2 linked regions of the Stratiformator vulcanicus genome follow. The protein of the gene in region 1 interacts with the protein of each later gene in a pairwise test. Links are inferred from orthologs where the notes say so. Each region holds a gene or a part of one and is shown on either strand. Other genes may lie near its edges. The genes, in order: def and rplV.

Region 1 (3,038 bases):
GAATTCGCTGCCCAGTACCAAAATATCGTCCACGCCAGCCTCCGTGCTCGCGTCCTGCGGGTCAGTCCAATCTGCTGCGTCCCGGCGGTTCGCACCGGGGCGGCGACTATAGGAGGCCAACGATGCCGAAGCCAAGGCCAATTTGTGAGAGGCGTTTAGGTGAGAGGTGATGGGTGAGAGGTGATGGGTGCCGCATTCATTCCGCTTCTCGCTTCTCACTTCTCGCTTCTGACTCCTGACTCTCGACTCCTGACTCTCGCCCGCCCTTCGGCCGAAATGCTGTGAATCTTGAAAGTAAATTGTACAAACCGAAAAAGAACTGTTTTGGCCCGTGTTGACCGTTCTGCGAGTCGGCTCTTACAGTCTGGTCCACGTCGGCAGTCGATCACTCCCACTGCAACGCCCGTTGCAAACGTCTGCCGAAACCCGACCCAATCGGACACTCGTTCGAACGACTCGCATCTCTCCCGCGGACCGAAAAGGATTTCAGTCATGAAACGTCTCGCACTTGCCATGCTCGGCCTTGCCGTCAGTGCTATTTCGACCGGATGCTGCTGCCTCAGCGGCGGTGGCGGATGCGGCCCGTGTGGCGGCGGAGCATACTACGGCCCGACGCCGGGTGTCGTCGCACCGGGTGGTTGCCCCAACGGCAACTGCGGCATTGGTGCCGCTGCTCCTGGCTACGGGATTTCCCAAGCCTCCGTCATCCCGACGAACGCCAACGCCCAATTCGCCTCGGCCGCTCCGGCTTACACACCGGTCTCAGCTTCGACCGGACCCATTGCCACGACCTCGGCTCAGCCGACGTCCGGCCCGGTCATCATGCAGGCAGGTGGTTTCCAGACCGGCCCGCAGTTCACGCAAGCCGCCCCCGGCATTCGCATGAATCCGCTGCCGACTTACTAAGTGAAGTTGATGAGCCGCAACCGACGGGAATAGGGTTCAACACGGGCTCATTGTTGAATGCGTCCTTTCGGTCGCGGCTCAACGGTGGGGCCGGGTATAATCGGGGCATCGATAATCGAATGTCACGATGCCGCCACCATGCAAATTGTCCGCTTTCCCCATCCCGCTCTACGTTTTGAATCGGTCCCCGTGCGTGAGATCAACGCCGGGCTGCGTGCCATCGTCCGGCGGATGTTCGACTTGATGTATGAAGCCAACGGCATCGGCTTGGCCGCCAATCAGGTCGGATTGCCGTTGCGGCTGTTCATCATCAACCCCACCGGCGATCGGGATGTGGGGGACCAGGAGTTCGTTTTCATCAATCCGCAAATTCTCAAGCGGAACGGTTCCGAGGCGGCCGAAGAAGGTTGCCTGAGTCTGCCGAGCATTTACGGCGACGTTCGCCGGGCTGAGCGGATCTCCGTGGAAGCGTTCGATTTGAAAGGTCGCTCGTTCCGGCTCGACCTCGAGGAGCTTCACGCCCGGGTCGTGCAGCACGAATACGATCACATTGACGGCGTGATCTTTCCCGACCGGATGACCGACGACGATCGGTCGGAGATCACGGAACAACTCGCCGCGATGGAAACCGTGTTTCGCGAAGCACAAACGAGCGGCGAACTGCCCTCGGATGAGGAATTGCTCGCCGAGATCCAAGCGATGGCCGACGGTAAGCACGCACTCCCGACGGTGTAGGGCGTGTTGTGCCCGATGAATACGACTTGGCGATGAGCGCAGAGAACCGGAAAAAATCCTCTTTCGCTCACCAATAACTTCTCACCACTCACCGCTCCATGCGCATCATTTTCTTCGGCAGCGGCTCGTTCGGATTGCCGACTCTCCATGCGCTGATTCGCTGCGAGCATGAGGTCGTCGCGGTCGTCACGCAGCCCGATAAGACCGGTCGAGGACATCATCGGCACGTCAATCCGATCAAAGAAGCGGCCAACGAGGCCGGTCTTACTTTGCTGCAGCCGGCGAACGTCAACGACGATGACTCGCTGAATGAGCTTCGGGAACTGAAGGCCGAGTTGTTTATCACGGCCTCTTACGGGCAGTTGCTCAAGCAGCCGTTTCTTGACCTTCCGCCGCGTGGGACGATCAATCTTCATGCTTCACTGCTGCCGAAATATCGAGGGGCCGCGCCGATTCACTACGCGATTTGGTCTGGCGAAACGCAGACCGGCATCACGATTTTTCAGGTCGTCAAGAAGCTCGACGCCGGCGACATGCTGGCGAAGGTGACCACCCCGATCGGTCCGCACGAAACGACCGGCGACCTGTTCGATCGGCTGGCTGACCTTGCTGCTCCACTCACACTTGAGGTCATTGACGGCATCGCCCAGGGCACGCTGACGCCGGAACCTCAAAATGAGGCGGAGGTGACGTTCGCCCGCTCGCTTCGCAAAGAACAGGGGCAGATTGACTGGTCGAAGTCGGCGGCCGAGGTCGATTGCCACATCCGGGCGATGCAGCCTTGGCCGGGGCCGTTTACATTCTTGCGAATCGACGATCGCGAACCCGAGCGGATCGTGATGACGGCGGTCGAGCCACTCGACTTCACGACACACGAGGCATTGCCCGGTGCGATGCGAATCAGCGACGACGGCGAACTATTCGTCGCCTGCGGTCGCGAAACGGAGGTCCGTGTCGAAAAGCTTAAGCCCGCCGGCAAGCGAGAAATGACGGCAACAGAATTTACTCGCGGCCGAAGCCTGAGCCAGGCCACGTTTTTGTGATTGAAATCATCACAAGCCGCGCACGAAGTAAGCGGACCGTGTGAGTGATCCGCTTACTACGTGCGCGGCTTGTTAAATCATTCTATTCTGCGGCAACGATGACGGGCCTTCTCCACTCGGGAGAAGGTGCCGAAGGCGGATGAGGGCACTTCGTGCCTTTGTGCCTGCGGCAGCAACAGCGGGCCTTCTCCTCTGGGGAGAAGGTGCCGAAGGCGGATGAGGGGGCGGTGAGGCGCTCGCGAAACGTCATCGTTGTTAGCTCTTAAGCCTTGCCCAAAGAGCATCAGCGCCGCGGCTGGCGGATCAATCGCCGCCGCATCCCCTCACCCCAACCCTCTCCCGAGCGGAGAGGGG
Region 2 (3,299 bases), 700 kb from region 1 along the record:
GCGACGGCAACGAAAACGAATCTGATCGCTGACAGCCGATCGCTGAAAGCTAAGAATCATGGGAATACGAGCTTACAAACCGACAAGCCCCGGCCGCCGAGCCGGGACCGTCGCAGACTTCGCCGAAATCACCGACCGCAAGAAGCGGCCGGAGAAGTCGCTGACGGTCCGCTTGAAGAAACATTCCGGTCGCAACCACCAGGGCAAGATTACTGTCCGGCATCGTGGTGGCGGTCATAAGAAGCTTTATCGCATCATCGATTTTCGTCGAATTAAAGACGGCGTGCCGGCTGAGGTTCTGTTCATCGAATATGATCCGAACCGGACGTCACGGATCGCTCTGATCCAATATGAAGATGGCGAGAAGTCATACATCATCGCCCCGGCGGGGCTGACTGCCGGCATGAAAGTCATGAACGGCCCGGAATCGGATCCCGAGGTCGGCAATTGTCTTCCGCTCTCGCACATCCCGCCCGGAACTACGATCCATAATGTCGAGCTGCGTCCCGGCAAGGGCGGTCAGTTATGCCGCAGTGCCGGAACCGAAGCGGTCTTGAATGCCCGCGACGGGAAATGGGCCCAGATCACGTTACCGTCCGGCGAAGTTCGGCGATTCCCGAGTCACTGCCGAGCCACAATCGGTGCTGTTGGATTCAGCGAACATAGCGCGATCAGCCTTGGAAAGGCCGGTCGACGCCGTTGGATGGGTCGTCGCCCGAAAGTTCGTGGAACTGCCATGAATCCGGTCGCTCACCCGATGGGTGGTGGCGAAGGCCGCAATGCGGGCGGTCGTCACCCCTGCAGCCCGACCGGCAAGTTGGCCAAGGGCGGGCAGACGCGAAAACGCAGAAAGAATTCGTCGAAAGCGATCGTGCGTCGCCGGCGTTCACGGCGCTACGGCCAACTGAAAGTTTGAGTTCACCACGTTATTTTGGCAGCGTTGAAATTCGCTGCCGTCATTGAGAGAGCCAGATGGGGCGTTCACTCAAAAAAGGTCCGTTCATCGATCCGAAGCTGTACGACAAAGTCGCACAGCAGAACGATGACGGCACGAAAATTCCGATCAAGACTTGGGCGCGGTCGAGCACGATCTCACCCGACTTTGTCGGGCACACGTTTCTCGTGCACAACGGGCGGCAGCACGTCAGCGTCTATATCACTGAAGAAATGGTGGGACATAAGCTCGGCGAATTTGCGCCGTCGCGAACGTTCCGCGGACACGGGGCCAAAGGGAAACGTTAAACCGATCCGATCCTTGAGGCGCACCGCTTCTTTGTCAGGATAAATCGGCCGGAATATTAAGCCATGGCGAACGTCAAAGCCTGTCACAAATACGCACGCATTTCCGCCCGCAAAGTGCGGCCGTTCGCGGACTTGATCCGCGGTATGGAAGCCGGGGAAGCGATGGATGCGTTAAAATATGTCCACAATCGCGGGGCACGTTTCTTAAGAGAAGTCTTAAAAAGCGCGATCGCGAATGCGGACGACCGAGATATTCGAAACCCGGAAGCTTTGGAAGTGGTCGAAGCACGCGTTGACGGCGGGCCTGCCTACAAGCGGCTGCGTCCGGCCGCCAGAGGTGCAGCGAGATTCATTAAAAAGCGATCGGCTCACATTCACGTTGCTTTGGAAACACCGGACGTGTAGTTCGCCGCGGCGAACCATTCGAAGCAATTATTCACGACTACACACGAACTCTGACGACTAAGGTCAACCAACTAAGGTCAACAATGGGTCAGAAGACAAACCCGACCGGATTCCGCATTGGAATTACCGAACCTCATCGCAGTAAGTGGTTCGCCTCCAAGAAGGAGTTCGGCGATCTTCTTGTCGAAGACAAGAAGCTTCGGGATTACATTAAGTCAAAAAACCAGAACGCCGCGATCTCTCGAATCGTGATCGAGCGGACGCGCGATTCGGTTGTCGTCTTTCTGCACTCGGCTCGTCCGGGAATTTTGATCGGCCAGAAAGGTCAGAACATTGATCGGCTCAAAGCCGAGCTCGAAGACCTGACCGGTCGACGGATGGACGTCAAAATCATTGAACTGCCCAACGCCAGCAAGAGTGCGGTTTTGGTGGCCGAAGACATCGCCCAGCAATTGCAGAAGCGAGGCAGCTTCCGCCGCGCGCTCAAGCGGTCGCTCGACCAAGTGATGGAATCGGGCGTTCACGGCGTGAAAGTGGAATTGTCCGGGCGTCTCGGCGGTGCCGAAATGTCCCGAAACGAAAAGGCGTCCCGGGGGTCGGTCCCCCTGTCGACTCTGCGTCGTCACGTCGATTACGCCCTGGCGGAAGCAAAAACCGCGCAGGGCGTCATCGGGGTGAAGGTGTGGATCGATTTGGGCGACTACGCAGACGAGGAGAATACCGATGGCTCTGATGCCCAGGCGGGTAAAGCACCGCAAGCATCAAAGAGGTCGTATAAAAGGTAACGCGAACCGCGGGAACACGGTCGCCTACGGCGACTTCGGCCTGCAGGCTCTCGAACCCGGATACGTAACCGCTCGAACGATCGAAGCGGGACGGATCGCGATCAATCAGTACATTCGCGGCGAAGGGAAGTTGTATATCCGCATCTTCCCGCACAAGCCGGTCACCGCCCGCCCGCTCGAAACTCGAATGGGTAAGGGTAAAGGCGATCCAGACCATTGGGTGGCGGTCGTCAAACCGGGCACCGTGATGTTTGAAGTGTTGGGTGTCAGTAAGGAAGCGGCGCGAGATTGTTTCGCCCGCGTCTCTTACAAGCTCCCAATTAAGGTCCGGCTCGTCGAACGACGACCGGTGATTTAATTTACGCGACCCGATCGTCCGGGTTTCGGGCATCGGATTTCGTTCCTTCGGAAAATGACTCAGCGATGGCAGACGCGAAGCAAACTAAATCGAGTCAGCTCCGCGAAATGAGCGACGACCAGTTGGAAACGGAACTGACACAGACTCGTCAGGAGCTGTTTCGGCTTCGGTTTCAGGCGGCGACCGAGAAGATCGACGCGCCGTCGAACCTGAAGAAGCTCAGGCGGGAAATTGCTCGGATTCTGACAATTCAACGCGAACGTGAGCTGTCGGCGACCGAAGCTTAGGTCACGCAGGTTTTTCTCAGCGAATTAACACAGCGAATAACGATAAAAAATCGACGGGATCTGCGGCGATGAGGCGAACACTCCGAGGCATTGTCAAAAGCGATAAGAACCTGAAGACCCGCCGGGTCGAGGTCGAACGTCGCTTTCGTCACCCGAAATACGGAAAGATCGTCAAAGGTCGCACCGTCTGTCACGTCCACGATGAAAACAACGATTCGCAAA

The links.
Region 2: the proteins of def (region 1) and rplV interact in binary tests that used the Escherichia coli proteins (3 or more experiments, as listed by UniProt). The link is inferred for Stratiformator vulcanicus from one-to-one orthologs.

What each region holds. Positions count from the first base shown.
Region 1 is NZ_CP036268.1:1,633,466-1,636,503, forward strand. The notes cover bases 128-2,842. They hold def (peptide deformylase), read left to right. Parts: upstream 128-1,044; coding sequence 1,045-1,641; downstream 1,642-2,842. Other genes in these bases: Pan189_RS06280 (hypothetical protein), read left to right, coding at 493-906; fmt (methionyl-tRNA formyltransferase), read left to right, coding at 1,740-2,684. Outside these bases: Pan189_RS06275 (sugar nucleotide-binding protein), read right to left, coding at 1-33. UniProt on the Escherichia coli protein: Removes the formyl group from the N-terminal Met of newly synthesized proteins. Requires at least a dipeptide for an efficient rate of reaction. N-terminal L-methionine is a prerequisite for activity but the enzyme has broad specificity at other positions.
Region 2 is NZ_CP036268.1:2,331,925-2,335,223, reverse strand. What follows is about bases 1-2,976. They hold rplV (50S ribosomal protein L22), read left to right. Parts: upstream 1-1,305; coding sequence 1,306-1,647; downstream 1,648-2,976. Other genes in these bases: rpmC (50S ribosomal protein L29), read left to right, coding at 2,856-2,976; rplP (50S ribosomal protein L16), read left to right, coding at 2,371-2,790; rpsC (30S ribosomal protein S3), read left to right, coding at 1,731-2,432; rpsS (30S ribosomal protein S19), read left to right, coding at 973-1,242; rplB (50S ribosomal protein L2), read left to right, coding at 59-916. Also shown: more of rpmC, read left to right, coding at 2,977-3,077; rpsQ (30S ribosomal protein S17), read left to right, coding at 3,146-3,299. UniProt on the Escherichia coli protein: This protein binds specifically to 23S rRNA; its binding is stimulated by other ribosomal proteins, e.g. uL4, bL17, and bL20. It is important during the early stages of 50S assembly.